Regions from separate parts of the Methylophilus sp. DMC18 genome, predicted to be linked through region 2. Evidence: predicted binding sites of a transcription regulator. Region 2 holds the regulator's gene; the other holds the start of a gene.

Region 1 (6,069 bases), on a different contig from region 2:
TGCCCAAGCGCGCAGTGCAGATAGCCTTTGGCTGACGCAGTTGCTCGAGTGGTTGGCGACCATACCGCATTTGCCAGAGTCTCAAATCAAGCAAGACTTGCAGCGCTGGGTCGAGGAGTATCAGCCAGATACCCGGCCCGCACCCTCTGTCTCTTTACGTGCCACTCTGGCGCCATTAGAGACCCTCCCCTCGCCTTCACAACAGATACACTGATATGCCTTTAATCACACTCAAACAGGCCAGCCTGGCCTTTGGTCATGTGCCATTGCTGGACCAAGTCAACTTTCAGCTGGATAACAAGGAGTGTGTCGGCATCATTGGCCGTAACGGTACCGGTAAATCCAGCATGCTTAAAGTGGTCGCCGGGCTGATCAAACTGGATGATGGCGAATATTGGCGCGACCCTGGCATCAAGATTGCCTACGTACCGCAAGAGCCCGAGCTGGATGCAGCGCATGATGTGTTTACTGCCGTCGCCCAAGGCTTGGGGAATGTCGTCACACAACTTAAAGAATATCATGACCTGTCACTGCAGTTGTCGCAGACGCAAGAGACTGAAGCTTTGCTCGATCGCATGCAAGTATTACAGCACAGCCTGGAAGCTGAAAACGGCTGGGCGCTACAATCCCGCATTGCGTCTGTGTTGTCCAAACTTGGGCTACAGGCAGACACCCCAATTGCCACCTTGTCAGGTGGCTGGCGCAAACGCGTGGCCCTGGCACAGGCATTAGTGCAAGCCCCCGATGTCTTGTTGCTCGATGAACCGACGAACCATCTGGATCTGGAAGCAATCGTCTGGCTGGAGGAGCTGCTCTTGGGCTTTCAAGGCAGCGTGATGCTGATTACGCATGATCGTCGCTTTCTGGACCGCCTGTCTACCCGTATTGTCGAACTTGACCGCGGTCATTTAACCGAATTTACAGGCAACTATAGCCAGTACCAACTGAAAAAGGCTGAATTACTGACCGTAGAAGCACAACACCAGGCCAAATTTGACAAGTTTCTAGCGCAGGAAGAAGTCTGGATCCGCAAAGGGGTTGAAGCCAGGCGTACGCGCAATGAAGGTCGCGTCAGAAGACTGGAACAACTGCGGCTTGACCGCGCTGCACGCCGTGATCGTCAAGGTCAGGTGCACTTGCAACTGGATGCGGGCGAGCGCTCAGGCAAGCTGATTGCAGAACTGCAAGAAGTGCGCATGGCGTTTGGTGACAAAGTGCTGATTAATCGCTTTAGTACGCGCATCATGCGGGGGGACCGCATCGGACTGCTAGGCCCGAACGGAGTCGGTAAATCCACGCTGCTCAAGCTGCTCTTGGGCGAGTTGGCGCCTAGCGCGGGCAAGGTACAACTGGGGACGAATATCCAGGTGGCCTACTTTGACCAGATGCGCGAACAGCTCAACCCGGAAGCAACCCTGATGGACACGATCAGTCCGGGCTCGGAGTATGTGCAAATCGGTGAAACACGCACCCATGTCATTGGTTATCTTGAGGATTTTTTGTTTGCACCGCAACGTGCACGCTCCCCGGTCAAATCTCTGTCTGGCGGTGAACGCAATCGTCTGTTACTGGCCCGATTATTTGCGCGTCCGGCCAATGTATTGGTGCTAGACGAACCCACCAACGATCTGGATATCGACACGCTGGAACTGCTGGAAAACCTGCTGCAGGATTATGCGGGCACCCTGTTCCTGGTGAGTCATGACCGGGCATTCCTGGAAAATACGGTGACACAAGTCATTGCTTTTGAAGGCCAGGGCAAACTCACCGAATTTAGCGGTGGTTATGATGACTGGCTGCGCTTTAGCCAGCAGCGCGAAGCTGCAAATAAACCTGTCGAAAAACCGGTGCCTGCCGCCCCGTCCACCGCCAGCACGAACGCCTCATCCAACACCTCAACCCGAAAAAAGTTGAGCTTTAAGGAACAGCGTGAGCTTGAAGCGCTGCCTGCAGAAATTGAACAATTAGAGCAAGAGCAAGCTGATATCCAGGCACAGTTTGCACAAGGCGACATTTACAAGCAAGCGCCTGAGCAGGTCAAGCAACGACAAGAGAGACTGGATGAAATTGAAGCGTTAATCTTGCAGAAACTGGAGCGCTGGGAATGGCTGGAAAGCCAGTAAGCAACGCTCAAGCTTGAAAATGGCAATGATGAATTGCCATTTACGGTTGTGATCGTTTGATTTTAATGCGAGTTATACCGCAAAACTGGTGCGAGAGCTGTGGGCACCGTGAGTTTGGCCATTTTTGCCATAGAACTGCGTGGCATTGGTTGCTTTGCCTTGAATCGCATCCAGTTTTTCCTGGTTACGTTGAAAATGCTTGTTGATCAGGATGCCGTTGATGCGGTTAAGCTCTTTTGCCTGCGCCAGCTTTTTCTGGAACTCCATCCATGCAGTATCCATCACTTTGCCATGACCTAACTCCAGCCATTTAGCCATGCCTTTTTCATTGGCTTCGAAGCCGGCGGCCGACAAGGCAGCGTAACGCTGTTTTGCGGCTTCACCCAGCGCCTGTAGTAACTCTACACGCTGATCAATAATCCGTTCTATGGTGTCCAGATCAGCTTTGACCAAAGCTTTTTGTTCATTCTGCAAATCTTCAATGAGCGCTTCAACCAGATTGGCATCCGCTTCAAAACTGATCTCAGGGATAGCGTTGCGATTTGCAGTTGTCATAAACATCATCCTTTTTTCGAATGTATCAAATCCTTAACGGTTTGCAATAAGCCGTCAGCCACTTTACCCGTGTCGACAGTAAAGTCTCCACGCGCAATAGCACTTTTAATTTCGTCCACTTTGTGCGTATCAAACACCTCTGACGAGGCGATCCCCGCTTCAATGGACTGCATCTGCACCGATGCCGCGGACAATGTCACATTGTCTTTGCTGGCTGGCGTTGCCGATGTGCTTGTTTTTTCGGTACTTTTGCTGCTGGTACCTTTATCTAATACTGGTTTATCTACACCAATCCCAAGTTTCTTGATCGAATCTGAAATATTCATGCTATCCCTCTGCCTTGATGTCTGAGTTTGTCGGGTGACTAAACCCTCATTGATTAACAGTTCTATCGGCATAGTTTAAGCGAACTTTAGTTGTTAATATAGTTTTTATCTCAAGATTCTGATCGAGAAGTATTTTTTCATGGATGTCGTGGTGAGTCTGCCTAATATCTTACATCGACTTTTCCACTCGACAGTGCAACCCCTTTAATCACCTGGCCGCTACTGACTTTGACATCCACCACCTGCCCTGCATTGGCTGTTTGCAGTGCAGTCCCATCTGCACTGACCACAAATCCTTCGCCACGGCTATTTAACTGTACAGTCTGACCCTGCATGATCACAGGTCTGGACTTAAGCAACTCTGGGCGCAACACCGTGCCCAGCGGCATATTCAAGGCGGCTTGTTTGCCTTCAAGCATGGACAAGTCCGTGATAATGCCAGCCGGTAACTTGCTTAAATCCCCTGATTGCAACACCACATCGTTCGGGCTGAGTAGTGCACCCTGACTGACTGGCACTGCCGTCACTGCATATTCAGCCCACACTTGCACGTCTGCCTGCACATACAGCGTCCATAACTTGGTCTCGGCTTGCAGGCAACGGACACCTATATGTGTTTTACCCCACAACCGTGAGCCTGGTACGGTAAATCCTTCCATCATGTCGCAGGCAGCAATACGAACACGGCTGTCTAGTGGCTGAATGTCGACATTGACTTTGCCTGGATAACCTTGCGTCTGGCTCTGCACATATTGCACAGCGGTTTGATATACGCGGCTGTGCATGTCTGCGACCGCCGGCTCAGCGACACGCTGATTGGCCAGCGTAGCGGTTGTCGCCGTACGGTCAGCTGCGTGCAATAAATGACTGAAGAACCCGGTCAGGGCAATCAGCATCGCACAAAAAATTGTAAGCAGACGAGGTTTCATGAGCATTCATTCTACGCACAACCGCTGGCGCTAAATGCTCAAATAAAGGGGATTTACCGCATTTAATTCAGAAATTGTTCATAAACGTGCGGCGTACACTAGGCATAGCTAGTAAAAGTGACTCGAGCAATAAGAGGTAACGAGTTATCAGGATTAACGGCAGTGTCTGGCAAACCTTTAGGATGTTTTTGAACAAAGGTGCTTTGGCGACGAGGCTACAACAATCGCTAACCAAAGATTAAAGCCAGAGATTCAGGCAAGTGAAAGGAATCAATGATGATCAACAAATTAGACGCCGCACTGAATTTTCATCAGACGGCATTGCGTGTACGCAATGAACGTCAAGAGCTGTTGGCATCCAATATCGCCAATGCGGATACACCGCAATACAAGGCACGCGATATCGACTTTAAAGCCGCCATGCAGGCCGCCATGCATCCAGCCAGTAGCACGGGTAGAGCGACAGGTGGTTTGCAAAAAACCGACTCGGGCCACATGCAAGGTCAGCCGAATCAGGGTTACGCAGGCCCGGGTGATCCATTGTTCCGTACGGTGACGCAAGCCTCTGTAGACGGCAATACGGTAGACATGGATGCAGAACGTAATGCCTATGTCGATAACGGCATCCGTTATGAAGCAAGCTTAACCATGATCACCGGCCAGATCAAAAAAATGCTGACCGCAATCAACGGCCAGTAATTGAGTAAGGAGTACTGACATGTCTTTGTTTAATGTATTCAAGATTTCCGGCTCTGCGATGAGCGCACAATCCATGCGTCTGAATACCGTAGCCAGCAACCTGGCCAACGCGGACAGCGTGGTCAGCTCTGACGGCAAACCCTATCAAGCCAAACAGGTCGTGTTCAAGGCCGTGCAAGATGCGGCGAATCAAAACGCCAGCACGGTTGCGGTTGACGGCGTGATTGAAGATAACCGCCCCGGCAAAGTGGTCTACGACCCCAAACACCCGATGGCCAACAGTGAAGGCTATATCACCATGCCTAACGTCAACGTTACTGAAGAGATGGTGAATATGATCTCTGCCTCCCGAGCTTATCAAAACAACGTGGAAACCATGAATGCGGCCAAGACCATGTTGCTTAAAACACTCAATATTGGTCAATAACCTGCAGAAAGGAATCTCATATGACCACGGTGAATACAAACAATCAGGTCCCTCAAGACTTGCTCAATACAGTGAACAATCGCTCATCAAGTACAACCAGTACCGATGATGCCCAAGATAGGTTCATGAAGCTTCTGGTGACGCAAATGAAAAACCAGGACCCGCTCAACCCGATGGACAATGCCCAGGTGACTAGCCAGATGGCGCAACTGAACACGGTAACCGGGATCAACAAACTGAATGACTCCATGACCAGCCTCATCAACAACGTGCAGATGGGCCAGTCCTACCAGGCGACCAGCATGATAGGCCGCAATATATTGTCTGCCGGCAATACCATGGAGCTGGGTGAAAAAGGCGCACTGTTCGGTGTCAACATCCCGAACGGAGCCGACAACCTGACCGTCACCATTAAAAATGGCGCAGGTACCGTCATTCAAACACTGACGCTAGGCAAGCAGGCCACCGGAATCAATGCCCTGTCTTGGGATGGAAAAGATGCGAGCGGCCAACCGGCACCGACTGGCACTTATACCTTTGAAACGACCGCAACACTGGGGGATGCAAAAACAACCAGCACCGCATTAAGCCTGGCCCAGGTGCAAAGTGTTTCACAAATGAACGGCTCGTCCAGACTGAATTTGAGTACAGGCAAGGACGTGGCACTGGCCGATGTCCTGGAAGTATTCTAAAGCCCCACAGAATGTAATCTTACGCAAGGAGAAATAGCATGAGTTTTCAACAAGGTCTTAGCGGTTTAAATGCCACCTCTCAACAATTGTCTGTGATTGGCAACAACGTCGCCAACGCCAACACTGTGGGTTTTAAGCAATCAACCTCCAAATTTTCTGATGTGTATGCCGCCTCATTGAACGGCGGGGGTGCCACACAAATCGGGATTGGTACCAAGCTGGCCAAGGTCTCGCAAGAGTTCACTCAAGGCAACATCACCAATACCAACAATACACTGGATGTAGCTATCAATGGCAATGGCTTTTTCATTATGAGCC
Region 2 (6,069 bases):
AGACAAGTGTTAAGGTATCTGTGCTTGACATCGCACTGCTTTTTGGACACATTATTGTAAATATAATGCGCAGCCATCCATTGGTAGTGCTATTCTAAAAATATTCTTCGGGGGTGTGCCATCTCATGACCAGCGTATTTACCTGCGTTGGAGGGACAGAGATTGTGCACTGCAGTTGTGAAAGTTTGCGATGTCTTCAGTAATCTCTGAGCCAAGTGCTTCAATATTGGCCAATCCTGCACTGTGTGTGCTTCTTGAACAGTGGTCTGATTTGCTTGATCCGGCCCAGTATTACCTGGCGGTTGAGACCAATGCCGCCGGTGATTGTTTGTCTGTGTTAGCGCAAGGGCCAGCTGCGACTACACCAGCGCATCAAGTCTTGAATAGCAACGGCCTTTGGCAAGCCTTACCCGCCGAAAGTCATGCGTTGATAAAAGCCCTGTTAACGCCCGCCACTGATCAGACCACCCAACAATGCATACAGATTGCCTGCGACCAGCAGGGAGTGCTGTGGCTAGAGTGTCGAGTGCATTATTTTTTGCATGGGCAAAACGAGCCACGTTGTTTGCTGCTGGTGCGGGATGTGAGTCAGACGCATCAAGCTGCCTTGCTTTACCAGCAAGAAAAACAACGAGTGCGAGACTATGATCGCTTCAAGTTTTCTATGCTGGAGCTGATTCTTAAAGAACAGGATACCGAACACATCCTGGCCTGGATCGCTGGCGAGATCGAAGCGCTGCATCCCGAGACCTTTTGTGCCATCGTACTGACGCAGGATCTGGGGCAACGTGTACAAACCGTGATCGCGCCCAGTTTGCCATCTCCGCTACTGCAAACCTTGCAACAGCTCAAGCTGGAGGCCGGTAATGGCTCTCTTGCCACAGCGATTGCCACGCGCCAGCGCGTGATGGTTGAAAATGTCATGACCCATCCTTACTGGCAGTACCACCGAACGGCAGCACAGGCTTCGGGAGTGCAGGGCGGATGGGCAGAGCCTATTCTCAATGCTGCGGGGGAAGTGCTCGGGGCGTTTGCCTTGTATTCGCGCCAGGTACAACTACCTACAGCCGCTGAGCAATCCCTGATCGGGCAGGCGGCCAGACTGGTCAGTATCGTCGTGGATCGCCATTTGTCACAGCAGTCGATGCAAACCCTGGCCTATCTTGAGCCGGTGAGCGGTTTGCCTAACCGCAAAAAAATGTATGAAGTATTGCATGCCTTGCGTCATCAATCCGCCGCAGAGCAACATGGCGGTCTCATTTATATCGACCTCGACCATTTCAAATGGGTGAATGAAGCCCATGGCCACAATGCAGGCAATACGCTGTTGCAGCAAGTGGCGCAGCGCCTGCAAAAGGCGGCACAACCGCATTTTATTGCCTGTATGGGCGGCGATGAGTTTCTGATTCTGCTTTCCGGGCTGTCCACCCAAAAAGACAAGGCGGTACAACAGGTCTGGGCCTTGCAGCGCAAATTGCACAAAACCCTGCAACGGCCCTTTAACGTGGCAGGACTCAAGCTACCGGTGACCGCCAGCATGGGTTTGTGCAGCTTTAGCGGGACAGACATGGATGAAACGGACTATGTGAAAGCCGCGGACATCGCCTTGCACAAAGCGAAGCAGACTGGCCGCAACCATGCCTGTCTGTATGAGCCTGGCATGCAGACCGAGATTGCGACGCAAGCGCGCCTCGAAGCCGAGCTGCGCGAAGCCATCGTCCAGCAACAGTTGCGGGTTTATTATCAGGTGCAAGTGGATCACACCGGCCGGCCGTTTGGTGCAGAAGTCTTGCTGCGTTGGCAACACCCCACCCAAGGCCTCATTTCACCGCTGCAATTTATCGCGGTGGCCGAGAGCAGTGGCCTGATTGTTGAAATCGGCATGTGGGTGCTCGACCAGGCATGTGCACAAATTGCCGTTTGGCAACGGGCACAAAAAACACGTGAACTCAGTTTGTCGGTGAATATCAGCGCGCGCCAGTTCCGTCAGGCCAATTTCACCGCCATGGTCAAAGCCTGTTTACAGCGGCATCAAATCAACCCTAATGCCTTGCGTCTGGAGTTAACCGAAAGCCTGCTTTTGGAAAATGTGGACGATGCGGTACGCATCATGACAGAGCTCAGCCAGTCAGGCATCCAGTTCTCCCTAGACGACTTTGGCACCGGCTATTCTTCGTTGCAATATCTGAAAAAATTGCCACTGTATCAACTCAAGATAGACCGCTCATTTGTAAATGATATTGTGACCGATAGTCATGACCGCACCATTGTGCGTACCATTATTGCCATGGCGCAGAGCATGTACCTCGGCGTGATTGCCGAAGGGGTTGAAACCCCAGAACAACTGGAGCTGTTGCTAAACAATGGTTGCCGCCGCTACCAGGGTTACCTGTTTGGTAAACCCATGCCAATAGACGCATTTAATGATTGGTTGCAACAAGCGCTGGTTTAGAAATGATGCCCTAAAAGGGGATGGTTTAAAAAATAACTTTTACGGCCGCACAGCCAAGGTCAAGGCTGACTGTTGCGCTTGTTTGTCATTGCTGATGGCAAGGTAGCTGGCGTTGCCATCGTTGGAATCTCTGCGGTTGCTTCTGGCTCGGCTGGCGAGACTTCCTGGCGGTTCGCCAGATTGGTGGTGAGTTGCTCACCTGCCTCTGCGGTGAGGATGCGCAGGGTGATACGGCTGTTGAGCGATTGCGCCAGATTGTTGTCACTGCTGGAGACCGGCCTTGTTTCTGCCAGGCCAAGGGCTGAAAGCCGTTTGGCTGCGATGCCATCGGCGGCCAGTGTTGCCGCGACGCGTGCTGCCTGCGTCGCCGTCAATGTCCAACGCTTGCTTTCTGCGTCAACCATGCCACTGAAGGTGTGCTTGTCACTATGCCCTTCAACCTGGAGGGTGCGGTATTCATTTTTTAGTTGTGCGCTGATGATGTGCAGTATCTGGCTGGCCTGGGGTGTATATGCCGCCTGGTTGTTCTGGAACAGCAGATGGGTGGAAATATCCATTTCCACCCCCAAGTCTGACTGGTAAACCGTGATCTGTTTTTGCTCTATCCATTGCCCCAGAGTGTTGGCCAGTTGCTGAGCCATGGCACGAATTTTCTCCTGATCACGCAGTTTTTTTTCCTGATATAGATAGCTGAGCGGCAAAGGCTTCATCACCGCACTTGGAACTTGCCCATTTTGATTCTGTGCGCCAGGAACTGGCAAACCAGGCGTTTGTAAGCCCTGTGGCATATTCTGCGGCTGGCCGACAGCCCCCGGTTGCCCCTGAAACGCATTGACGACCGAGCTGGAGAGGGCGCGGTATTTATTCAGGTTAATGTTGGAGGTGGCATACATGACGACGAAAAAAGCAAACAGCAGGGTAATGAAGTCTGCATAAGAAATGAGCCACCGTTCGTGGCTTTCCTCTTCATCTTCGAGCTTGTGGCGTCTGTACATCACGATTGTCTCAAATGCAGATAAGATTCCAGCCGCTCACTGACCAGTTTTGGATTGTCGCCCCGTGCGATGGAGACCCAGGCATTGAGCAGCATTTCGCGCCTGGACATTTCATGCTGGACATGGCCTTTGAGTTTATTGGAGATGGGTAAAAACACCAGGTTGGCGAGCGCTACACCATAAATGGTGGCAACAAAGGCCACTGCGATGCCGCTACCGATCTTGCTTGGGTCAGACAGATTCTCCATGACATGAATCAGGCCGAGCACCGCACCCAGAATGCCTACGGTGGGCGCATAGCCGCCTGCCGCTGACCAGATTTTGACAGCGTCGCGCTGTTGCATTTCGTAGTAATACATATCAATGGCACAGACTTCGCGGATGCGATCAGGCGGGGTGCCGTCCACCAGCAATTGCAAGCCCTTGCGTACGAAAGGATCCTGCTCACGCTTGATGTAACTTTCCAGCGACAGAACGCTTTCTTTGCGCGCCTGCTGGCTCCATTGATTGATTTTGACGGCGAGTTTTTTGCGGTCATCTTGTGGGTGGACAAAGGCCAGCTTCAACATGCGCAGGCCTTTGATAAACACTTTGAGTTCGGTTTGCAGCAAGACGGCGCCAGTCGTGCCGAGAATAACCACGGCAAAGGCAGCAGGTTGCATCAGGGAGTTGAGGTGGCCCCCTTCTATGACTTGGCCCAGAACCAGGCCGCCGAGTGCAATCAGCAGTCCGGCCAGGCTACCCCAATCCATCAGGCGACTCCGGTCCAGGCTTTTTCACGCATGGCGGCACGCAAGCGGGCGACCGCCTGGCTATGCAGCTGGCAAACGCGTGATTCGGACACATTCATGATGGCGCCAATCTCCTTGAGGTTAAGCTCTTGCTCGTAATACAAGCCCATCAATATCTTTTCGCGCTCAGGCAAGTTGTCGATAGAGGCTATCAAGGCTTCACGGAAGTCGCTTTCGAGCAGGGCTTTCACCGGGTCGCTGCTATCATCGTCCACATAACGATCCAGAAAGTGCTCGCCACCGTCATCGTCCTGAAAATCTTCGTAATAAATCAGCTGGTGACCCTGGCAGTCGCTCAAGACCTCGTAGTAATCTTCCAGGCTAAAATTCATGTGCTTGGCGATTTCGGATTCGGTAGGCGGGCGACCCAGTTTTTGTTCCAGTTGCTGCACAGCCAACTCGATATCGCGCATGTTTTTGCGGATACCGCGCGGCAGCCAGTCGGCACCGCGCAATTCATCCAGCATGGCGCCGCGTACGCGCTGAGAGGCGTAAGTTTCAAATTGTGCCCCATGCGTATCTTCGTAACGCTGTATCGCGTCCATCAGGCCGATCATGCCCGCTTGCACCAGGTCATCCAGCTCGACGCAGGAGGGCAGCTTGGCCTTCATTTGATACGCCATTTTCTTGACCAGGCCGCTATGCATTTTGAGCATCTGATCGGTATTTTGAGTCGTGCCTTTAGCGGTATACATGTTTTTCCTTTTTGACTTTAGGCAACAGCCATGGATGGCATGGAAATCCGTTGTTGTTCTAGACGATGGGCGACGGTTTTAAACGCCAGTGTGCTGGAAAGCTGTTTGCTCACTTCTGCAGTCGCGCGCCCAGGGTTGGCAGTGACTGCCTTGGCGGTTTCAGCAGGCATGGCCCCGATGAACTCCAGCGTGATGCCCAAAAATTGTTTGCACACCTGGTTCAGGCGCATAAAGTACTGATTGCCTTGATCATGGTTAGCGTCTGTCACGACGACACCCAACGGAATCTGCCCATGCTGCTGGCTGATGTGCTTGATGGTCGCATATGCCGACTTAATGGCGGCTTCGCTTCTATCCATTTGGATCACCAGCTCATGCGCGGCAATTACCGGCAGCAGCAGGCTGTAGTCTTGGCTATCCAGTTGTGCTTCAATCATCACAGTGTCGTAATCGTACGCAAGTTGCTCCACTATACCGTTGAGTTGCGTTTTTAAATCGTGAGATAAAGGCGAGGTTAACAGGTCATTTTCGCCCAAACAGGTCAGGTCATAGCCTTGCGGGTGTTTGAAAATGCCCCGCTGGATGGCCTGACGTTGCACGGCGATGCCTTGCAGGGAATGTGTCATCGCGGGTTGGCGGTGCGCGTGCACCAGCAACAAACGCTGTTCTGGCGTCAGCATGCTGGTCGCCAGTTGACGCATCCACTGGCTGGCTGGCTGGCCATTGGCCCCAATCACACTGATAATGCGGGCAGAGGTTTTGGCCATGATACGGCGCAAGCCGTCCGCCTGGTCACGGTAATTAAACATGTGGCTGCTCCTGGCTGGCGGTTTGCATCATGCTGGAGATCACCAGCGGTAACTCTTCATCCAGATACTGGTAGGGCAGGCTGGCCTGGTGTGGTGTCAACACGCGCTCGACCAGGGCTTGCTTGTCTGCAACCTCGATATCCTCTGGCACACGCTGACCGCTGGTGGTGTAAAACAGGCGCATGCGTTCGCGAATCAACACGTCCAGTACATTGCCAATCGCAGCCGCTTCGTCGAGTTTGGTGACGATACAGCCCGCGATATCATGCTTTTTGTAGCTACGCATCACATCAGTCAAGGTATCGCCGGTTGAGGTCGCATTCAGGC

What was found. Region 2 encodes FliA, which starts transcription of late flagellar genes. Its sites were predicted from a motif close to CTAAAGTTNNCNNAAANNNTGCCGATANNA; they were not measured.
Region 1: the regulator FliA is predicted to act here: its motif matches at 3,065-3,094, upstream of flgM (flagellar biosynthesis anti-sigma factor FlgM).

What each region holds. Positions count from the first base shown of each region.
Region 1 is NZ_JBQUZE010000001.1:616,847-622,915, reverse strand. It holds gene ACT53G_RS02820 (polysaccharide biosynthesis protein) at 1-214, shown strand, start outside; gene ACT53G_RS02815 (ATP-binding cassette domain-containing protein) at 216-2,123, shown strand; gene ACT53G_RS02810 (flagella synthesis protein FlgN) at 2,196-2,678, opposite strand; gene flgM (flagellar biosynthesis anti-sigma factor FlgM) at 2,684-3,004, opposite strand; gene flgA (flagellar basal body P-ring formation chaperone FlgA) at 3,166-3,933, opposite strand; gene flgB (flagellar basal body rod protein FlgB) at 4,210-4,632, shown strand; gene flgC (flagellar basal body rod protein FlgC) at 4,652-5,059, shown strand; gene ACT53G_RS02785 (flagellar hook assembly protein FlgD) at 5,080-5,751, shown strand; gene flgE (flagellar hook protein FlgE) at 5,790-6,069, shown strand, end outside.
Region 2 is NZ_JBQUZE010000002.1:598,490-604,558, forward strand. It holds gene ACT53G_RS06775 (putative bifunctional diguanylate cyclase/phosphodiesterase) at 191-2,452, shown strand; gene ACT53G_RS06780 (flagellar motor protein MotB) at 2,512-3,447, opposite strand; gene ACT53G_RS06785 (flagellar motor protein) at 3,447-4,199, opposite strand; gene ACT53G_RS06790 (RNA polymerase sigma factor FliA) at 4,199-4,933, opposite strand; gene ACT53G_RS06795 (MinD/ParA family ATP-binding protein) at 4,951-5,742, opposite strand; gene flhF (flagellar biosynthesis protein FlhF) at 5,735-6,069, opposite strand, start outside.